DNA from 4 places in the Ornithinibacillus xuwenensis genome. Region 3 is predicted to be linked to each of the others. Evidence: riboswitches for the same ligand, from Rfam matches in the RefSeq annotation. Region 3 holds a riboswitch; each other region holds the start of a gene.

Region 1 (5,531 bases), on a different contig from region 3:
CTTGTCAGCTCTTGCTCATATGCTATTAAATTTTCCGTGTTTAAGCCTGCAATATACACATCATCAAATTGTAAATACCTTACACCAGCATCATAGAATGCTCGTAAAGCATCACGATAGGCATGAATAATATCATCAGCATATTCATCTATATTAGGGTATACAGCGATATTTCGAATTCCTCGGTGAAAAAGCTGATTAGGACTAGGTATGGTTTGTTTTGCAACTGCTCTCCCACCAACAATTTCATTGAATTCAATAAAATCTCTTATAAAAGGGTGATCTGGATTAAACGAGATTTTTCCAATGTTGCGTACATCATATGGTTCGGTTTCTATCCCTTCAAATAGAATACCTCTTTCAGGTACAAAACCCTCAAATCCATTAAGATTCTCCAAAAAGTCTAAGTGCCACCAAGAACGTCGGAATTCACCATCGGTTACAAGCTCTAGCCCAACTTCAATTTGCTTATCAACAATGCGTTTGATTTCCGTAGTCTCTACATCCCGGAGTTCACTTGCAGAAATAGTTCCATTGTTAAATTTTTTTCTTGCTTTTAGTAAATTATTTGGTCTTAATAAGCTTCCAACGTGGTCTGCTCGAAAGGGTACTTTATTCTTTATTTTGCTCATCATTATTCCTTCTTTCTATATATTATGGTAGTAATGCAAATGAACGTACTGGGAAGCCAGACGCTTTTTCAACTTTTGGTACGATATTAAAGATGACTGCACCATTTGCAGGTAATTTATCTAAATTTGTTAGTAATTCTACTTGATATGTATCTTGTTCTAGTACATAATACTCTCCTAATAGTGCACCATTCTTTCGGTAGTCAACAGCTGAGTCAGTATCAAACGTTTCATGGCCAATAGCTTTAATTTGTCTTTCTTCAAATAAAAATTGTAAGGCATCTATGCCCCATCCAGGTGCATGCGGATTTCCATTAGAATCTTTATTATTGAATAAATCATGATTGGGCCATCGTTTGCTCCAGTCAGTTCGAAGCGCAACAAACGTATCAGGTTCAATTTTTCCATTTTCAGCTTCAAACTGAAGGATATCATCTACTGATAACGTAAAGTCATTATTTAAAGCAGCTTCTTTGGACTTATCGATCACTATTAATGGTAATACAAGTTCCTTTAGCTCTAATTCTTCCAAATAACGTTTGTTCTGAACAAAGTGAATTGGGGCATCCAAATGGGTTCCATATTGTCCAGGAATAGTAAAACTTTGTGCAAAAAAGCCATCCTCATGTGTAAATAGAGTTTTGAATTCTGCTGATTCAAATGCTGAAAAATGTGGAGAAGTTGGCCCAAACGTATGGGTTAAGTCAATCCACTTCTTTTCTTTTAGAACGTTGATAGCTGTTCGTAACTCGTTTACCGTTTGCAAGTTATTCTTAGTCATACAATCACCTCATTTTATTTTTGAACAACTAAAAAACCTCTTCTTAAAAATAAGAAGAGGTTAACATACAAATCTCGCTATCTCTTCTTATCTTCAAGCATTACGCTTCTGGAATTGGCACAGTACTCTTAAGAGTCCGCTGCCGAGGCTTCAAAGGGCCAGTCCCTCCACCTCTCTGGATAAGAATTATCGGTAATTTAATTGTTAGTATATAATCTACACTCGTGATATTACGATGTCAAGAAGAAATTTCCAAGAAAATGAAAATTATGATGAATATGACATAATATACTGTTATGATTATCTTAGCAGAAAATTGATGAACAAAGGTGGGAATAGGATGGCTCCGTTAAACGCGGATGAAAGACGTGAGATATTCAGAGAAGAACTACATAAGCTGGTGAAGGCAAATTACGTAACTTTAAATTTGGCAGCACGAATCATCAATGCGCATGCGAAGTATTATACGACAATACCGAAAGTGGAACAACAAAGACCAGCAGTACAACAAAAAACACCAATTGAACAGCAACAACCAATTAATCAACAAAAATCTCAAGAGCCACAATTGAATCAATCGATAAAGGAGAACAAGTCACAAGTTAGACAGCAGTTGGATCCTGTAAGCCAAGAGCAAGAGACATCGAGTGGTTTAGCGCCACGACCGGTTATGGCTCCCAAGCAGAAGGATCCATTGACAGCTCAACAGGTTCGAGAACGGAATATTACGTGGGCACTTAACTTAGGTGTTATTCTACTTTTGTTAGGAGGTCTCGTACTCGCTACTAGTACCTGGGAAACACTTGGGAATTGGACTAAGACAGGCTTAATCTCACTTGTTTCGGTGCTGTTTTTTGGATTGGCATGGTTAACGAATCGAGTACTACATATTAAGAAAACAGCGCTTGCTTTCTTAATCCTAGGAAGTTTATTTCTCCCAATCGTGATTGTATCAGCAGGGTATTTTGAATTATTTGGTACATATTTATCCTTCTCTGGCGAAGGGAAATACTTATTTGGTGCAATCGGAACACTTGTTGTGTTACCAATATATATATTCTTTGCTTTTAGACTAGCATCACGACTATTTGTTTGGTTTTCATATGTGTTTATTAGTGTATTTATCGGATTACTAATAGCAGCACTATATCTCCCAGTTGACGGGTTCTATCTCGGAATTATGCTTTACAATGGATTATTAATTCTTGGATATCGTGGTGTCAGAGAAAATCCAAATCTGAAGGTGTTTACAAAGGAATTTATCCCATTTATTCAAGCAAACTTAATTCTTTCTACATTGCTCATGCTAGTTTTCTATGATCATGAACTAATGTATAGCGCGAATCTATTATTAACAGCTATTATTTATTTTTCGATGATTTACGTTACCAATCACAAGTCCTATCATTTTGTATTTACAGCAATGCTTGTGTATGGTGCCTATCAGCTAATTGAAAATTCCATGCTTGCTGGTGTTGAGGAAATAGCATATGCATTTCTTGGAATAATTTTCATTTTAATTCCAAGGATGATTAAGGATACAAAATCACTTCAAACTGTATTTCATGTAACAAGTGCAATCGTATCGTCACTAGCATTCTTATATATTAGTTTTGAGGGAATTATATTACGAATAAATGATCCGTCTATCGTTTTAGTTATCGCGTATATCATCATTGCCCTTAATTTTACGTACTTGGTGAAGTCTGTAACTAATACATTATTTACGTACTTAAGCCCCATTTTCTTTATTAGTGCGTTATATGAGTTAGCGATGCTTGGGAAGGATTGGATTGGATATGAAACGGTTACGTTACCATTCTTTGTTTTGGCATTTAGTTTCTATATCCTAGTAGGATGTTTGGTAGGAGGCTCATTCTTAGGTGCAATCAAACAGAGCTCTAGAGATATTAGTGGGATTGCGATGCTTCTAAGTCTATTAATTGGCTTGTCTCAAACGAATGCAATTGAACAGAGTATAATGCTATTGCTAGTAAGTATTCTCAGTATCGTAACACATCGATACGAGCCGCGAGCAGCATTCAAATTATTTACAACCTGGATACATGCAGTAGCATTAGCGTTAGCGATTACAGCGTTATATAGTGAATTAGTGGTGACAATGGACTCATTATTTGTGATGTCTCCATTTAATCAAGAAGGAGTCATCCTTGGAAGCATCGTTGTACTAATTATTAGCTATGTTTGGAAGGCTTTACGACAAACAAAATTTGCTAATCACAGCTTCTTTATAGCTCAAATGTTCTATGGTCTAGGGATTCTTATAAGCCTTGCAATGGAAACCGATTCTATCGTAAAGGTCTTCATTTCTCTAGGTGGAATTGGAATGGCATATCTACTGTATAAGAGGACTGATTGGTCAGCTATTCCGTATGTTATTAGTGGATTATCACTATTATTCTATCTAAATATACTAGTGGCTATGCATACAGAACTAGCGAATATTCCAGCTGCATTTGAATGGTTTGAATTTATTATAGGAGCAATTTTATTATTAGGAACGGGAATTATTATTGGGAAAAAAGACGAACAATTGATGAAGGCATATCAATGGGTAGGTCAAATCTATCTTCCACACGCTCTCATGATTAGTTTGTTAATCAACGGAGAGGATGCTATTTGGTCCTTTATTATTGCAACAATCGTGTATGCTTTATCGGTGAAATACGTTAAATCAGATTGGACAATTATTACGTTCTTATATGCAGGATTTACAACATTTTGGGTAATTTTATTATTATTATTTATCAAGCTTGATTTATATGATGAAATTCCTTATACATTCTTGATTTCAAGTATTGCGATGGCGATTGGTTGGATTATTTCGGATGAAGGCTGGAGAAAGCGGATCGCTTATTATCTAATTCCTTTTTCAAATATTGGTATTTTAAGCTTTTTAACAATCTATCCATATGAATTGGAAATGTTTATTCCGACCTTAATTTACGCAATTTTTGTTCTGTACCTATTCCATCGATTAGCTTGGGATTCTTTTTCAATTTTTACTCTATTAATGATTTTTGCAGCAGTTATAAGCTATAGTGATCAGTTTGATGAGCATTTCCAACTTGTAGCGTATGCGTTCTTTGGAATTCTATTAACTTTGTTAGGAATGGTCCTCTATCAATCAATGTATTTGTTTGCGAAAAACATATTAAGAATTGATTGGTATAGTATTCTAGCATTTATTGTATTTGTTAGTTTGTATGAATTTAGTAGTTTCAATAGTTTGTATAAAGTGCTCCCAGGTATTTTAATTGTATTATTCTTGTTCCTTCAACGAAATAGACTAACTGGCCTTTCACCAAGGTGGGTCACTTTTGGAGCATTTACGTATCTGCTACAGCCTTATTATGCGCTGCTTGGAGATGTTAATCTTCCAGATCTATTTGAACGTGAATTTTATGTGCTTCCGTGGATTATCGTTGTGATTGTTTTAAGAAGTTTTGTATGGAAAGAAAACAAACAGGCAACCAATTCTATCCAATGGGCAGTATTAGTGATTGTATCCTTATTACTTGTCCAGGACGGCTTAGCTAGCAATACAATTTATGATGCGCTCATCGTTGGTGTGCTCTCCTTAGCGTCACTAGTTGCTGGGATGATTTATCAAATAAAATCCTTCTTCTTTGTTGGCACTGGGGTATTATTATTCAACGTATTTATGCAGACCAGACCATACTGGGGCAAATTGCCGTGGTGGGTATACTTATTAATAGCAGGTTCTATCTTGATTACAATTGCTAGCTATAATGAATGGCAAAAGCAACGTTCCTCAGAAGGAAGAGAAACACTGGTATCAAAGTTTAAGAAAAATGTAATTGAACGGATAAAGAAATGGGATTAGTCGAAGTATAAGGTCGTGAGACGATGAAGGTATTGGAGAATATCCAATACCTTCTCTTTTTATGATTTGACGTGAAAAGCCTTTCATAAGGTAGAATGGGGTCAGAATTACAAAAAGGTATAAGAGGAGCAGAACCCATATGACAGAACAAAGCGTTATTTTCTTTGATATTGACGGCACTTTATTAGATCATGATAAACAATTACCAAAGTCAACAAAAGAATCAATTTTTCAATTGAAAAGCCAAGGA
Region 2 (5,531 bases), on a different contig from region 3:
GAAATGACCCTGCACCTGGTCCGGATAGGGTAACTTTTCCAACGATATCTCCTTCCAATACAATCGCATTATCGACTCCCTCGATAGCAAATAGTGGGTGATTGCTTGCAAGTGCGACAGGCTCAACGCTGGCTTCAATTTGATTATCAATAATCTCTACGGATGCCAGATGTTTAATCCGTTTTCCTTGCGAGTACTGTGCTAGAATATCTTCTAATGTAATTGCAGATATGCCTCTTCGCTTCACAGAAGTCCATTCTGGTTGTCTATCGTAAAGTAATTGGCATAAAATCATGAGCTTATAAAATGCATCATACCCTTCTATATCATTTGTAGGGTCTTCTTCTGCGTAGCCTAGGTATTGCGCTTGCTGTAAGGCCTCGTCAAGGGAAAGACGATTCTCACGCATTTCCGTTAAAATATAATTAGATGTTCCATTGAGTATGCCCGTTATTTTCCTAATCTGATTAACCTGAAAGAGCTGTTTTAAGGTTTGGATAATCGGAATGCCACCAGCAGTTGTTGCTTCATATCCAACGCGAACATGGTTAGCATTTGCTAATTTGACTAACTCATTTCCATGATAGGCAAACATCTCTTTATTGGCAGTAATCACATGTTTACCAGCTTGAATACTTTTGGTTAAGTAGGTGAATGCTGGTTCCTTGCCAATGATTGCTTCAAAGACAATAGCAATCTTTGGATTATCAAGCACGACTTGAAAATTCGATGTAAGGATTGCCTCACCAGCAAAATCATGATGTTTTTCAGGATGCTTTACAACAATAACGGCAATTTCTATGGATACACCTAACTCCCTTTCAATAATACGCTGATGTGTGTGGAGATGATGATACACTCCTTTTCCCACAGTCCCTAGTCCAAGTAAGGCAACTTGGATTTTATTCACTTCATCACCCCTGTACAGTTTTAGTTCTCTCACTAATTAGAAAGTCTTCTATGATGGAGCCCCATTTGTGATATTCGGTCAAAAAACCATCATGCCCAAACAGGGTCTTCATATGCTGGTATGAGCAGTTGGATAGATGACTGGAAAAGTCCTTGATGATTTTTGGCTCATAAATTAAATCATGCTCAAAGCTTAGTGTCAAAATGCTGCACGTATATTGCTTACAAGCCTCCTCCCATCCTCCACGCTCCCTACCTATATCATGGGTGTTCATCGCTTCTAATAAGCAAAGATAGCTATTCGCATCAAAACGATTGGATAGTTTTTCACCTTGATAGTCAAGGTATGATGTAACGGAATAGCCACTCTCTGTTTCCTTGCGATTAAATCGCTCTGAAAATAAATCCGAGCTTCGATAGGTTACCATTCCAATCATTCTAGCAATCTCTAGTCCACGAATTTCACTAGAAGATTGATAATAGCCATCCAGCCATAAGGGATCGTTTGTAATTGCTTGTTTCGCTATATGGTTATACGCAATTCCATAGTCGGATAGGGTTGGAGTAGCGGCAAGTATAATTAGCTTGTTTAAAAGATCTGGATAGAGCAGGCCCCATTCTAATGCCTGCATGCCACCTAATGATCCACCAACAACAGCATAGATTTCTTTTATATCTAATTGCTGCAATGCTGCAAATTGTGCATGAACCATATCCCGAATTGTAATGGTAGGGAAGGAAGCGCAATAAGGCTCCTCTGTAATTGGATTAATTGATAGAGGTCCTGTAGATCCATTGCATCCACCAAGAACATTAAAGGTAATAACCTGATATTTTGCAGTATCAATGTATTGATTAGGTCCAATAAGTCCATTCCACCAGCCTGGTTTTTTCGGGTAACCGACCGTTAAATGGTTCCCAGTTAGTGCGTGGCAAACTAGGATAATTGGTGCGTCCTGTGGCCCTACTCGTTCATATGTTAAGGATACCTCAGGCAAAAAATGACCAGATTCTAATTGGAGTGGACCAATACTTACTTCACCGATTTTTGTTAGGATGTTCGAGGTGTTGACCAATCGTACCACTCCTTCATTCATTTACGAAATATGGACAGGCTGCTCATTAATTCCACGAAGTTTCAAAAGTTCCTGGATAATAGATTTATTTGAGATTGCAGTGATACCAGCAGCTTCGGCATTTTGTAATACAGAATCAGATGGACTGGGATTTTCGACCCACAGAATTTTAACTTGTTTATTAATAAAATCCTCAATTGCAGAAGGCGGTAATGCTTGCTCATGAACAAGAACGACATCAACTTCATCCTGAATAGCGATAAGGTTTGATTTACTAGCTTCGATAACGTGGTAGCCTACTAGTCTTAAATGACTGATTGTTTCTTTGAACGCTTGCTTGTTAGTGTCATCCAGAACGGCGATTACTTTCTGACGGATAGATCCATTACTTCTGTCAAAAGGAGAATGTAAAACCCATTTGATGATGGAATTATTGGATTCGTTTGTAAGACTGGCTATATTCGTAGCACTAACAATCGCTTGTTCTAAATCTTGGATGATATCCGCTGCAGCTTCAATTCCAACAGAAAGCCGTATCAGTTCTTCTGTCACACCGCTTTTTTTCAGGTCCTCTGAACCTAGTTGTTGATGTGTGGTAGATGCAGGATGTATAATCAGAGATTTCGCATCGCCAACATTTGCTACATGTGACCACAGCTTAATTGAGTCAATAACTTTTCTACCAGCTTCCCTTCCACCAGTAATCCCAAACGTTATCATGGAGCCAAAACCACCATTTAAGTATTTTTTTGCAAGCTCATGAGAAGGGTGACTCTCAAGACCCGGGTAATTAACCCATTCTACGGCAGGGTGGTCCTGTAGATAATCTGCAACAAGCTTCGCATTTTCAGTATGGCGTTCGATTCGTAAATGTAATGTTTCTAAGCCTTGTAGTAATAAGAAAGCATTTTGTGGACTTAAGCAAGCACCGATATCACGTAAAAGCTGAACGCGGAGCTTGGTAGCGTATGCTGCAGGACCGACATCAGCATAGCGTAACCCATGATAGCTTTCATCCGGTTCTGTAAATTCTGGGAAGCGTTCATGATTCCAATCAAATCGTCCACCATCTACGACAATCCCACCAATAGATGTACCATGGCCGCCAATCCATTTCGTTGCAGAATGTACAACAACATCTGCTCCCCATGTTAGCGGCTTCGACAGTAATGGTGTACCAAAGGTATTATCAATAATAAGCGGAACATGTGCCTCATGACAGATGGAAGCGACTTGCTCGACATCAAATACATTTAAGCTGGGATTTGTAATAATTTCCCCAAATACTGCTTTTGTTTTATCGGAAATGGCATCTTTAATCTCCTCTGGCTTGGTACCATCTACGAATAGGACATTAATACCGTATTTTGGTAAGGTTTTGGCAAAAAGATTATACGTGCCACCATACAGATTACTATCAGCAATAATTTCGTCGCCAACACCAGCAATATTTAAAATCGCTAGCGTAATTGCGGCCATACCAGATGAAGTTGCAACTGCTGCTACACCATCCTCAAGAAGTGTAACCCGCTGCTCAAAGGCATCAACAGTTGGATTCATAATCCGCGAATAAATATTACCGGGTTCTTTTAGTCCAAATAAATTCTGTGCATGCTCGGTGTCTCGGAAAACATAGGACGTGGTTTGGTAGATAGGTACAGCTCTTGAACCAGTAGTTGGATCAGGCACCTGTCCGCCGTGAAGTAAAATTGTTTCGGGTTGATCAACATAAAAATTGGTCATCAAAAATTCCTCCTTAACTAGTTTTAGACTGGAGGGAGAGGGGGAAATAAAAAACCCTCTTCCTAAGAAGAGGGTGCGTATATGTAACCGTTCCTCCTCTTATCTTCCAGATCTTGTGACCTGTAGGATTTAGCACCTTTTAAGGAAAGTAAAACTTTCACCTAAGGTTGCCGGGCTTCATAGGGCCTATTCCCTCCACCGCTCTTGATAAGAGACTAACTATTCATTTATTGAGTATTATATTAGCTATGTTCAAATTACATGTCAATATATTTTTAAAAATTATTTTTCATGTGTTTTCATTTTTCGAACGGGGAACCGATATACAGATCCCAAATAAATAAGAAGTGCTAACCATATCAATCCAAACGATACCATATGTTCAGTCGAGAAGGTCTCGTGATACAGAAATACACCAATAATAAGCATTAATGTTGGCGCAATATATTGTAGGAACCCAACCATCGCCAATGGAATTCTTTTCGCTCCACTGGCAAACATTAATAATGGGACTGCAGTAACAATTCCCGCACCAATTAACATAAGGCTTTCAAAAGAAGTAATCTGTTGGAACGAAAAAGTCCCCTCTGGTAACAGCAATACATAAACTAGTGCTACGGGCGTGATAATCATGGTTTCGATTGTTAAACCGTACATGGCGGGGATATCTACTACTTTTTTAAACAAACCATATAGTGCAAATGAGACTGCTAACAGTAATGATACCCAGGGAAATACGCCATAGCTAATCGTCAGGTAAAAAACTGCAATACCTGCTAAGACGACGGAAATGGTTTGGCTTTTCGTGAGCTTTTCCTTTAATACAATAATCGCTAATAAAATACTGACCAAAGGGTTGATGTAGTAGCCAAGACTTGCTTGAATGACATGGTCACTATTTACTGCCCAAATGTAGGTTAACCAATTTAAGCTTATAACAATCGAAGCAAGTGTAATACTGATTAATTTCTTTTTATTCTTCAGAATACGCTTAAGCTCTTGAATAAAGCCAGGCCATTTACGAAGTGAAAGGACGATAAAAACCATAAATAGAAAAGACCAGATAATTCGATATGCTAAAATTTCGCCAGCAGATACCTCACTAATTAACTTCCAATATATCGGCAAAAATCCCCAAATGATATATGCTCCAGCAGTATACATAATGCCAAGTCTTTCATTATTCTGTTCCATGGCCAACCCTCATTTATAATAATTTTTATTTGATATTCCTGTATGTATACGGTGATGATTCGATTGAAATAAACTCATTTTAGAATGCTTTTATCGAAAAGGCAATAAAAAGGCTTTAAGGAACAAAAAAAAGAAAACGCTTTCAAAAAATAGCATAATAGAATATGATAGTAATAGATTCCGCTTTATAGGAGGAAAAATACATGAAACGTAATTATAAGCATATGGAAACAGCTGTTATTCATGAAGGATATCAATCAAAGGATATGCTTGGAAGTCTTTCTACACCATTGTTTCAAACTTCAACCTATACATTTGACTCTGCAGAGCAAGGAGAAAGAAGATTTGCGGGTGAGGAAGATGGGTATATTTATTCTAGATTAGGTAATCCAACGGTGGCAGTATTAGAAGAAAGAATTGCTGCACTTGAAAATGGGGAACGAGGCCTTGCATTTGGATCTGGAATGGCTGCAGTTTCTGCTATTTTAGTAGCGCTAACGAAGGCAAATGATCATATATTATGTTCCTCAGGACTTTATGGTTGTACGTATGGACTATTAAAATTGATGGAAGAAAAGTATCAGATTACACATGATTTTTCAGGTATGG
Region 3 (5,531 bases):
AAATCTTGGTCAAGGAAATCCGGACTTACCAACACCGAAGCATATTGTTGAGGAGTTGAAAACGGCAGCCGATAACTCACAATATCATAAGTATTCGCCTTTTCGTGGACAACAATTTCTGAAGGATGCAATCGCTGAATTTTATAAACGTGAATACCAAGTGGAAATTGATCCAAATACAGAGGTTGCTATTTTATTCGGTGCCAAAACAGGTTTAGTAGAGATTAGTCAGTGCTTACTAAATGCGGGAGATCTTGCGCTCGTTCCAGATCCTGGTTATCCCGACTATATGTCTGGCATTGCAATGGCAAATGCTGAGACAGCTTATATGCCGTTGAAGAGGGAAAATGATTTCCTACCAGATTACCATGCGATAAGTGAGCATGATTTAGACCGAGCAAAATTAATGTTCTTAAATTACCCGAATAATCCAACCTCGGCAATAGCGACAAAATCATTTTTTGATGAAACAATTGAAATAGCTAAAAAACATCAGATTTGTGTCGTTCATGATTTTGCTTACGGTGCAATTGGATTTGATGGGGAAAAACCGCAAAGCTTTCTACAATCTGAAGGTGCAAAGGAAATTGGAGTTGAAATGTACACACTTTCCAAAACCTATAATATGGCTGGCTGGCGTGTTGGATTTGCAGTTGGTAATCAATCGGTAATTGAGAGCATTAATCTTATCCAAGACCATGTATATGTTAGTTTATTTAGTGGTATTCAGCAGGCTGCTGCAAAGGCATTATTAGCTGAACAGCAGAATGTGGTAGAACTCGTCCAGACCTATCAAGCAAGAAGAGATAAATTCGTTCGAAAATTACATGAGATTGGCTGGAGGGTAGAAGCACCAAAGGGTACTTTCTTTGCTTGGCTCCCGGTTCCAGAGGGATTTACATCTGAGCAATTTGCAGACCTATTACTAGAAAAAGCGCATGTAGTCGTTGCTCCAGGAAATGGATTTGGAGAAAGTGGAGAAGGCTATGTACGATTAGGACTGTTGGACGATGAGGATCGCCTGGTAGAAGCGGCAGAGCGAATCGGTCGGTTAGGTATTTTCTAACGAAGTGTTTCAAGAAGGCTGAAATATTCGATTGTAAAAGTTTATAAAATTCATTGACAAAATCAAATTGCGAGATTAATATAATATCTATCTTAAAATTTAATAATGATAAATCTTATCAAGAGTGACTGAGGGATCAGGCCCGATGACGTCACAGCAACCTTCCTCGTGAGTGGTGCTAATTCCTGCAGAATGTCTTGCATTCTGGAAGATAAAGATTGAATAAATATATTCATGACTCTCTTTCAGGTGGAAGAGAGTCTTTTTTATGGTTAAAAAATGTAGGTGTATACAGAATGCCTACCCTTGGAGTGTGGTGAGAGTACATGATTTCAGTTGAAAAAGTCAGTAAAGAATTTACGTCAAAATCGGGTAAGGTTATTGGGGTTGATAATGTTTCGCTACGAATACATAAAGGGGAAATATACGGCATCGTTGGCTATAGTGGTGCTGGGAAAAGTACCTTGATTCGTTGCATGAATGTATTAGAAAGACCAACCTCAGGAAGAGTCATCGTGGATGGGGTTGATTTACTTGGTCTTTCAAGTAAGGCATTACGAAAGGCGAGGCTTTCCATCGGTATGATTTTCCAAGGCTTTTACCTAGTATCCTCTAAAACGGTGTTTGAGAATATTGCATTTGCTCTAAAAGCTGCAGGCGTCGATAAGACCAAACGGAAAGAGCGGGTAATGGAATTACTAGAATTGGTTGGATTGTCCGATAAGATAGACCATTATCCAGCGCAATTAAGTGGTGGACAGAAGCAAAGGGTTAGTATTGCCCGTGCATTGGCAAATAACCCCAAGGTACTACTTTGTGATGAAGCTACCTCTGCACTAGATCCGAGTACTACCAAATCAATTCTGAAATTATTAAAAAAGATAAATCAAGAGCTCGGAATCACAATTGTGTTGATAACACATGAGATGGAAGTCGTAAAGGAAATCTGTAATCGATGTGCGGTTATGCAGGATGGAAGAATTATAGAAGAGGGACCAACCTATGAGTTGTTTGCAGAGCCTAAGAGAACATTAACAAAGCAATTTATTCATAGTGTCTTAGATTTCGAATTGCCTTCAAAACTAGTTGAAGCATGTACGGGTAGATTAGTGCAATTGCAATTTCGTGGAAAGCTTGCTAGTGAAGCAATTGTATCGGATATGCTCCAGCAATTTAAGGTTAGTGGTAATATCCTTCACGGTAAAGTGGAGTATATTCAAGAAAAACCACTCGGAATATTTATTATGGAATTAACAGGTGAAGAATTAGAGGTTACTAGTGCAATAAGATACCTAGAGGAACGTTTAGAACAGGTGGAGGTGATTCAGTAAAATGGCTGATGCTATCGCGAGAATTATAGAGTTGTTACCAGAGTTAAATAAAGCCTTTTTCGAGACATTATTAATGGTGGGTATTTCGCTATTAGTAGCCATTATCCTTGGCTTACCATTAGGTATTCTGTTGTATGTAACAGATCGAGGATTATTTTTAGAAAATCGATTTATTAAGCTATTGGTTGGAATTATTGTAAACCTTATCCGTTCTGTCCCATTTATTATCTTGCTCGTCTTCTTACTACCATTTACTGATTTCCTTGTCCACACGACGATGGGACCACTCGCAGCATCTGTTTCGTTATCTGTTGCGGCGATTCCTTTTTATGCAAGGATAGTAGAGTCATCAGCTCGTGATATTGATAAAGGTGTGATTGAAGCGGCAATTGCTGCAGGTGCATCACCTTGGATGATTATAAAGGACATTATATTGCCAGAAACAAAGCCTGGACTAATAAGTGGGTTAACGATTACTTGTATTAGTTTAATCGGATACTCGGCCATGGCAGGAACCGTTGGTGGTGGCGGAATTGGAGATTTAGCAATTCGTTACGGCTACTATCGATATGACGATACAGTTATGATTGCAACCGTTATTGTGTTAATCGTATTAGTACAATTCATTCAATATCTTGGCGATTTCCTAGCGAAAGCTGTTAACAAGCGCTAAGTAATGAAAAATTTCACATAAAATTGTAGGGGGAAAAATAATGAAAAAATATTTAGTAGGACTTATCGCATTACTAGTAATTTCAGTGCTTGCTGCATGTGGTTCTGAGGAAGAGGTAAATGGTGAGAAAAAGGTGATAGAATTCGGGGCGACTACAGGTCCATATAGTGATATGGTAACAAAAGCAATTGCGCCATTATTAGAAGAAAAAGGCTATGAGGTAAACAATACAGAGTTTAGTGACTATGTTCAACCGAATAATGCTTTAGCAAATGGTGATTTAGATGCAAACCTATTCCAGCATAAAATCTATTTAGAAGCATTTGCGGAGGAAAATGACCTTGATTTAACAGAGGTTATAAGTGTACCAACTGCTCCAATGGGGCTTTATTCCAATACATTCGATAGTATTGATGAAATTGAAGATGGGAGTACAGTTGTCATTGCAAATGACCCAACAAACCTAGCTAGAACCCTGATTATGCTACAAGACGAAGGGTTAATCACGATAAGTGAGGACGTTGATCCATTACGTGCATCTGTTAAGGATATCGCAAGTAATCCAAAGAATCTTGATTTTGTAGAAATAGAAGCGGGACAATTACCTCGCGCTGTGGAGAGTGAGGATTTAGCGGCTGTACCAGGTAACTTTGCTTTGGCAGCAGGAATGGACTTATTAGATGCACTTGCTCTAGAAAATATGCCAGATGATTATCGTAACCGCGTTGTAGTGAATACCGAAGACTTAGATTCTCAATTCGTAAAAGACATTAAAGAAGTAATTGAATCCGAAGAATTTGAAGCCATTATTGATGAACAGTTCCAAGGCTTTGGGAAGCCAGAATGGATGCTAAACAAATAATGTGAGAATGAGTACCTTGTAACGGAACGCAAAACATTAGATATACATGCTAATGTTTTGCGTTCATGCCTTTTTGGTAATCGTTTTATTTTTATACTTTACGAATATGTTGCATACTACTAGTAAGTAGAGACACTGAGGTGAGAATATGGTACAGGGTACAGTAAATTGGAATACACAGCTAGATAAAGAATGGCTCCAGGAGTATGTTGATGATTGGGTTTCCTTTTATCGCAAGCATACAAAGGAAGGAAAGCTCGCATCATATATTCCGATATTAGGAAAAGCAAATCCGCACCATCTCGGAATGGCAATTCACGGAAAGAATGGGATGATTATTCGTTCAGGGGATGTTGATACACCCTTTACCATTCAAAGCATTTCGAAAGTAATTAGCTTTATCGTAGCATGCATGGAAAGAGGAGTTGGTTACGTGCTTGACCGAGTCGACGTCGAACCAACTGGTGAGGCCTTTAATTCGATTATGCATTTGGAAATGAAAAGCTTAAATAAGCCATTTAATCCATTTGTTAATGCTGGAGCATTAACAATTACTTCGATGCTAGAGGGTGATACCGCTACACAAAAGCTCGAGCCCATTTACATGCTTTTTGAAAAAATGCTTGGTTACCGTCCAAGTCTGAATCAGGAGGTATATCAATCTGAATACGAATCCTCTGCTAGAAACCGTGCAATCGGTTATTATTTGATTGAAACAGGATTTTTGGAGGAAGACCTCGAAATAACATTAGAGACCTATTTCAAGCAATGCTCGATTGAAGTAACGGTGGATGATTTAGCGAAAATCGGATTGCTGTTAGCCTGTGATGGAGAGGATCCGAATACCGGAGAGGAGATTATTCCACGACAAATAGCTCGTATCACAAAAGCGTTAATGCTAACATGTGGGATGTATGATGCATCCGGGAAATTCGCTACCTATGTCGGGATTCCAGCGAAAAGTGGTGTTTCAGGTGGTATTGTTGCCGTGGCTCCACCTAGAGTACGGAATCAGCAATTTCCATTTATAGAGGGATGTGGAATCGGGGTATTTGGCCCTGCACTGGAAGACCGTGGAAATAGCATAGCCGGAATTCGGCTATTAAAGCATATTGCGTCACAATGGGATCTAAGTATTTTTTAATGGGAGGATATTATGTGTGGAAGATATACCTTATTAGCAGATGAGTTAGATATACTTGAGGAATTTGATGTGGAGCGTCAGATTACTGATTATCATCCAAGCTATAATATTGCACCAGGACAAAATGTACTTGCGATTATCCATGATGGAAAAGAAAAGCGAGCGGGATATCTTCGTTGGGGATTAGTTCCTTCATGGGCAAATGATGAAAAAATAGGCTATAAAATGATAAATGCTCGAAGTGAATCGGCACATGAAAAGCCTAGCTTCAAAGGATTAATGTCAAGAAAGCGATGCCTTATCGTAGCAGATAGCTTCTATGAATGGCAGCGAATCAATGACCAAAAAATACCGAAACGAATCCATTTAAAGGATCGCAAGCTATTCGCTTTTGCGGGGCTATGGGATAAATGGCAGCATACCTATAAAGCGTTATTTACCTGCACCATTCTTAC
Region 4 (5,531 bases), on a different contig from region 3:
GGCCAATAAACCTACAAACAATATAGATAATACAAATAATAATTTCTTCATGAATAATATCTCCCTTTTTTTAGTTTTTGTGTCTAGCTATAAAGCGTTCAATCATTTGGAATTGCAAATGGACACTTACCTCTTTCTTTATTATCTTTTATCCATCTTATTCGTTATGAAATCACCAATAAATTGGAATATAAAAACAATAATCACAATTAGTACGGTACAAACAAATACGACATCAAAATCACGACGCATAAAACCATGGAAATAAGCAAAATCCCCTAGTCCACCTGCCCCGATAACTCCTGCAACAGCTGTATATCCTATTAAAGCAATGGCTGTGACGGTTATTCCGGAGACAAGGGCCGGCATCGATTCCGGCAACAAAACTTTAAAAATAATTGTTTTTGTTTTTGCCCCCATGGATTGCGCTGCTTCAATTACACCTTTATTTACTTCACGTAAACCTATCTCTACTAACCTCGCATAAAAAGGTGCTGAACCTATAATCAATGCTGGTAAGGCAGCATTCGGACCTCTAATTGTACCAATTAGCATCTTGGTGAATGGAATTAATAACAGAATTAATACGATAAACGGTATTGCTCTAAAAATATTTACTACGGAAGCAACAATAAGATTTACTCCTTTGTTTTGCCAAAGACCACCATTTGAAGTTAGGTATAGTAATAGTCCTAGTAATACACCAAAAATCACAGTTCCTACCAGAGCCAATAACGTCATATAGAACGTTTCTCCAGTTGCTACGATTAAATCCTCCAAAACGACATTTGGAAATAATTCCTTAAGCATGTGTCAAAACCTCCACTTCAACTGAGGTTTCTTCTTTAATAAAGCCAATGGTATTGTTTATTTCATTAGGCTCACCGTTGATTTGAACAATCAACGTACCATAAGCTCCAAGCTTGGTTTGTGTAATCTTTCCTTGTAAGATATTGACTTCTATTTGAAACTCCCTAGAAATCTTACTGATTAGTGCTTGGTTTGCAGACTCACCAACAAAATGTAATCGAACTACCAGACCACTTGAATAAACCTCTAATAACTGATTATGATCACCATCAGGATCTCCCATTACTTGCTCAACGAATTTTCTCGTAACAGGCTTATTCGGTTTTAAGAAAACATCTAATACTTCACCTTGCTCGACAACTTTTCCGTTCTCCATAACCGCAACACGATTACAAATTTTTCGAATTACATGCATTTCATGTGTAATGAGAATAATAGTCAAGCCTAATCGTTCGTTGATATCGACGAGTAAATCTAATATGGAATCCGTGGTTTCTGGGTCTAGAGCAGAGGTTGCTTCGTCACACAATAGTACCTTCGGATTATTCGCCAAAGCCCTCGCAATACCAACTCGTTGCTTCTGACCTCCGCTAAGCTGGGCAGGATAAGCATTCTCTCTTCCTTTTAACCCAACTAAATCAACTAATTCACTAACCCGTTTCTTTCTTTCTTCCATCGGTACGCCTGCGATTTCAAGTGGAAAAGCAATATTTTCACTTACCGTCCTAGACCAAAGTAAATTAAAATGCTGGAAAATCATTCCTATATCTTGCCTAGCAATTCGAAGTTTTTTTTTACTCATGGCTGTTATCTCTTCGCCATGGATCGTTATTTTACCATTCGTCGGTTCTTCTAACCGATTCAATAGCCTAATAAATGTACTCTTTCCAGCTCCACTATAACCAATTACCCCAAATATATCGCCATCATGTATGGTTAAGCTCATGTCATCTACAGCAGTAATATTTTTTTGCTTAAGCCGAAATACTTTCGAAAGTCCTTCTATCGATATCACAAACATCCCTCCTCTACCTATAATGTGTACAAAAACCAATAAAAAAACGCCTTTCTGTAAGAGAACAGAAAGACGTAATAAATTATATCTTCACGTTCTCTCATCTTTCAAAGCAAAATGCTTTGTAGGACTTGGCACCTTTTTCAAACTAAAAGTTTGAAGGTTGCCGCGGTATCATAGGGCCTTTCCCTCCACCGCTCTGGATAAGAGTTAATCATTATTCGATTTTTGATAAAACTAACTATAGCATCGTGCACTTTTTGTGTCAATACCATTCTATAAATTATTTATTATTTTTCGTTAAACAATTCAGGTTGATAGTTAAATAGATAACGATAAATATTTGGTATCGAGTGAAATGCATATACCTTCTCCTGAACTTTATTCTCCTTTTTGATGAGGAGACACGGGACACTTTCAATCTTATTATCTCGCATAAAATCAGGATACAGGGATGCATTCATCCTATAAAAAATATCCTGTTTATGTACCGATTCTATCTTATCAAGCATTGTCTTAGCCACCTGACAAGTGCCACAAAATGGTGTGTATATATAGATTAAATATTCTCGCTCTTGTAATGTATCCGTTGTAACTTCTTGCAAAAAATCACCTACTTGTAAGCTAAACTAAATAGAGAGGGTTAACAGCAATTTGCTTCCCAAGTAGCAGCATTGCTAAAATACGTTCCGGAGTTGCTGCTACCTCACGATATTCACTACTCACATAAATGTGTTCAGCATGAGGAAGCTCTAATGCAAGCTGTTTACGGAGCTTCATTCCAGAATGATCCTCGTCCACTAAAATATAAACGTCTTTTTCATCCAATTGATAGGACTCTAGCAATTCATCAAAACGCTCCACATCGAACGTTCCATTAGTACAAATAATGGTAACTTGATCGTCAATAACCTTCTCTAGTTGTTTTTTATCTGTTAATCCTTCAACTATTATCACTCGATCATTAAGATGTTTCATGATAGATCCCCCTCAGTGGTTAGAAAATAGGCGGCCGAAGGAAGAGATTGCCCGTTTTTAGCATAGCTATACATTCTCATCTGCAAATAAAGCTGACTTTAATCCTGAAAAGGTTAAAGCCAGCTTTCATGATATTTGTTAGTCTTGCTCAATAAGATTTTTATATGCTTCTGGTGAAAGTAATTTTTCAAGCTCAGATTCATCCGAAAGTTCTAATACAATCATCCAGGCATTTTCGTATGGAGATTCATTTACTGATTCAGGACTATCTTCAAGCTCGCTATTTACTTCAACAATTTTACCACTAACAGGAGCATATAACTCAGAAACTGTTTTTACAGATTCAACACTACCAAATGGTTCATCAGCTTTTATCTCTTCTCCTACTTCTGGTAGTTCGACAAACACGATATCTCCTAGCTCATCCTGTGCAAAATCTGTAATTCCAATACGCACAGTATTACCTTCTTTTTTTACCCATTCATGTTCTTGTGAATATAATAGATCGTTTGGTAAGCTCATTAATATCCCTCCGTATTTGATTGTAAATTAACTATACAAGCTAAGCTTGTATTATGCTAGTATTTTAGCTTTATTTAGTTGACCAATACTTCTGAAAGTCTTCCTCTCTAAATCCGACCGTTACTTTATTTCCATCTGTTACAATTGGTCGTTTAATGAGCATCCCATCACTTGCTAATAACGCAGCCATCTCTTCCGTAGTAGCATCCTGTATTTTCTCTTTAATATTCAATTCTCGATACTTTTTTCCACTCGTATTAAAAAATTTCTTAGCAGGAAGTTCACTCTGATTTATTAATGTTTCTAACATTTCTTTGGAAGGTGTTTCTTCCACAATATGTATGCTGTTATAGTCGACGTTATGCTCATCGAACCATTTCTTTGCTTTTTTACATGTACCACAGTTTGGATACCAGTAAAATGTAAGTGCCATAGCCACCCCTCCTTATTCACAACTATTTTACCATGATTTGTTGTGAAATATAAGATAATTAGGAGTAATTTGTCGTCTATCTAAAATTATTTTTATATACTATTGATAAGTCATATCTGGTGTTAAGGAGTCATAATGAAATACATTAATGAAATCCCTGTGTTTTTTATACTTATTTCAATAGCATGTTATGTATGGATACGTCTTATCTATTATAGGAAAAAGCCATTTAAAATCTATAAATTACGAGAGCTAGCGTTCATTATCCTAATAGCCTATGTGGAGAGCCTTCTTTATCTAACCATCTTCCCATCCACTAATATGGTATCTCAAAGTCTGGCTTCTATTAATGTTGTACCCTTTGACACAATCAATCTATATTTAAACTTCACTGGGGACAAGTCTCTATCATTCATTAATCTATTGGGAAATGTTATTGTGTTTGTTCCAATAGGGATTTTTCCTTTCCTATTTTGGAAGCGTGTTTCATTCATTCAGATAATCGTTCTCGGCTTAGGGAGTACTTTTTTCATTGAAATGATGCAGTTAATTCTATCCATAAATGGAATCATTTCGAGGAGCTTTGATGTAGATGACCTCATTCTAAACACTCTTGGTGTTATTATTGGATATTTTTTCGGGTTATTGGTAAAAGGAATCTATTACCAATTAAGAAATTAACCCCTTTACAATTTGCTGTAAAGGGGTTTTCCATTTCATTTAAACCGTATATTTCTCTGTTTCAATAATTTCAGCTGCAATTTCTCGTTTCTTCGCAATTACATTTGTAGGTGTATGTCGTGTTAATTTACGTAATGAAGAAAGCATCATACGCAAGTTGTCTCCGTCTTCCACTGCAATAAGAGTTTCTTTTGCATCCGCTTCGATACGGTTAAACGCTTCCTGTACATAAACCTGTGTATATAATAATTTTTGTTTATTTTTGTCTACACCAGATTTAGTTAGGGCCTTTTCGGTACGAAGAATTGCACTTTCCATGTTGTATACCTCTGCAACCATATCAGCAAGATTGACTAAAATTTCCTGTTCATTATCAATTTTTTGCATGTATTTTTGTGCAGCTAATCCAGCTCCTAATAGAACAATCTTTTTAGCGTTTCTTAGTAGATACTTTTCTTGTTCTAGCGGCTCTGTGCCAGGTTCCTCTGGCATAAGCATCATCAATTCTTCCTGTAAACTCATTGCCTTTTGGAATAAAGGTAGCTCTCCCTTCATGGCTTTCTTTAGAAGCGTTCCAGGAACTAATAAACGATTAATCTCGTTTGTTCCTTCAAAGATACGATTAATACGAGAGTCACGATAAATTCGCTCTACTTCGTATTCTTGCATGAAACCATATCCGCCATGCATTTGCACTGCCTCATCTGCTGCATGATCTAAAAGTTCAGTAGCCGTGTATTTATTCATAGAACACTCAATTTGATACTCGGCAATTGCACGAGCGATTTCACGACCATCTTTCAATTGTTCATCTGTTAGTGCACCCATACGCTGTTCAAAAAGACCAACTGTACGATATACAGCACTTTCATTAGCATATATTTCGGATGCAATCGTAGCCAGTTTTTCTTGTGTCAATGAAAACTTAGAAATTGGTGTATTAAACTGCTTACGTTGGTTAACATACTGTGTTGCAACTTCTAGAGCACGTTTTGCTCCACCTACACCACCGATGGCAAGCTTATAACGCCCAACGTTTAAGATGTTAAAGGCAATCACATGACCTCTGCCTTTTTCACCTAATAGATTATC

The links. Region 3 has a riboswitch for S-adenosylmethionine ahead of ABC228_RS13790 (methionine ABC transporter ATP-binding protein). Riboswitches for the same ligand answer to the same signal wherever they lie in the genome.
Region 1: it holds a riboswitch for S-adenosylmethionine, as region 3 does, so the genes downstream of both, ABC228_RS11525 (cyclase family protein) here and ABC228_RS13790 (methionine ABC transporter ATP-binding protein) in region 3, are expected to answer to the same signal.
Region 2: it holds a riboswitch for S-adenosylmethionine, as region 3 does, so the genes downstream of both, ABC228_RS08395 (PLP-dependent aspartate aminotransferase family protein) here and ABC228_RS13790 (methionine ABC transporter ATP-binding protein) in region 3, are expected to answer to the same signal.
Region 4: it holds a riboswitch for S-adenosylmethionine, as region 3 does, so the genes downstream of both, ABC228_RS14470 (methionine ABC transporter ATP-binding protein) here and ABC228_RS13790 (methionine ABC transporter ATP-binding protein) in region 3, are expected to answer to the same signal.

Annotation. Positions count from the first base shown of each region.
Region 1 covers NZ_JBDIML010000003.1:413,966-419,496, reverse strand. The annotation lists gene ABC228_RS11530 (5-methyltetrahydropteroyltriglutamate--homocysteine S-methyltransferase) at 1-632, opposite strand, end outside; gene ABC228_RS11525 (cyclase family protein) at 655-1,413, opposite strand; SAM riboswitch class I at 1,498-1,599, opposite strand; gene ABC228_RS11520 (hypothetical protein) at 1,754-5,281, shown strand; gene ABC228_RS11515 (Cof-type HAD-IIB family hydrolase) at 5,421-5,531, shown strand, end outside.
Region 2 covers NZ_JBDIML010000002.1:512,667-518,197, forward strand. The annotation lists gene ABC228_RS08385 (homoserine dehydrogenase) at 1-910, opposite strand, end outside; gene metX (homoserine O-acetyltransferase MetX) at 915-1,985, opposite strand; gene ABC228_RS08395 (PLP-dependent aspartate aminotransferase family protein) at 2,007-3,728, opposite strand; SAM riboswitch class I at 3,825-3,942, opposite strand; gene rarD (EamA family transporter RarD) at 4,011-4,922, opposite strand; gene megL (methionine gamma-lyase) at 5,126-5,531, shown strand, end outside.
Region 3 covers NZ_JBDIML010000004.1:215,194-220,724, forward strand. The annotation lists gene ABC228_RS13785 (pyridoxal phosphate-dependent aminotransferase) at 1-1,066, shown strand, start outside; SAM riboswitch class I at 1,179-1,284, shown strand; gene ABC228_RS13790 (methionine ABC transporter ATP-binding protein) at 1,393-2,397, shown strand; gene ABC228_RS13795 (methionine ABC transporter permease) at 2,399-3,070, shown strand; gene ABC228_RS13800 (MetQ/NlpA family ABC transporter substrate-binding protein) at 3,111-3,932, shown strand; gene ABC228_RS13805 (glutaminase) at 4,081-5,076, shown strand; gene ABC228_RS13810 (SOS response-associated peptidase) at 5,089-5,531, shown strand, end outside.
Region 4 covers NZ_JBDIML010000005.1:74,404-79,934, forward strand. The annotation lists gene ABC228_RS14460 (MetQ/NlpA family ABC transporter substrate-binding protein) at 1-51, opposite strand, end outside; gene ABC228_RS14465 (methionine ABC transporter permease) at 142-810, opposite strand; gene ABC228_RS14470 (methionine ABC transporter ATP-binding protein) at 803-1,825, opposite strand; SAM riboswitch class I at 1,923-2,035, opposite strand; gene ABC228_RS14475 (thioredoxin family protein) at 2,116-2,430, opposite strand; gene ABC228_RS14480 (toprim domain-containing protein) at 2,450-2,803, opposite strand; gene gcvH (glycine cleavage system protein GcvH) at 2,942-3,325, opposite strand; gene ABC228_RS14490 (arsenate reductase family protein) at 3,396-3,758, opposite strand; gene ABC228_RS14495 (VanZ family protein) at 3,894-4,439, shown strand; gene ABC228_RS14500 (acyl-CoA dehydrogenase family protein) at 4,479-5,531, opposite strand, start outside.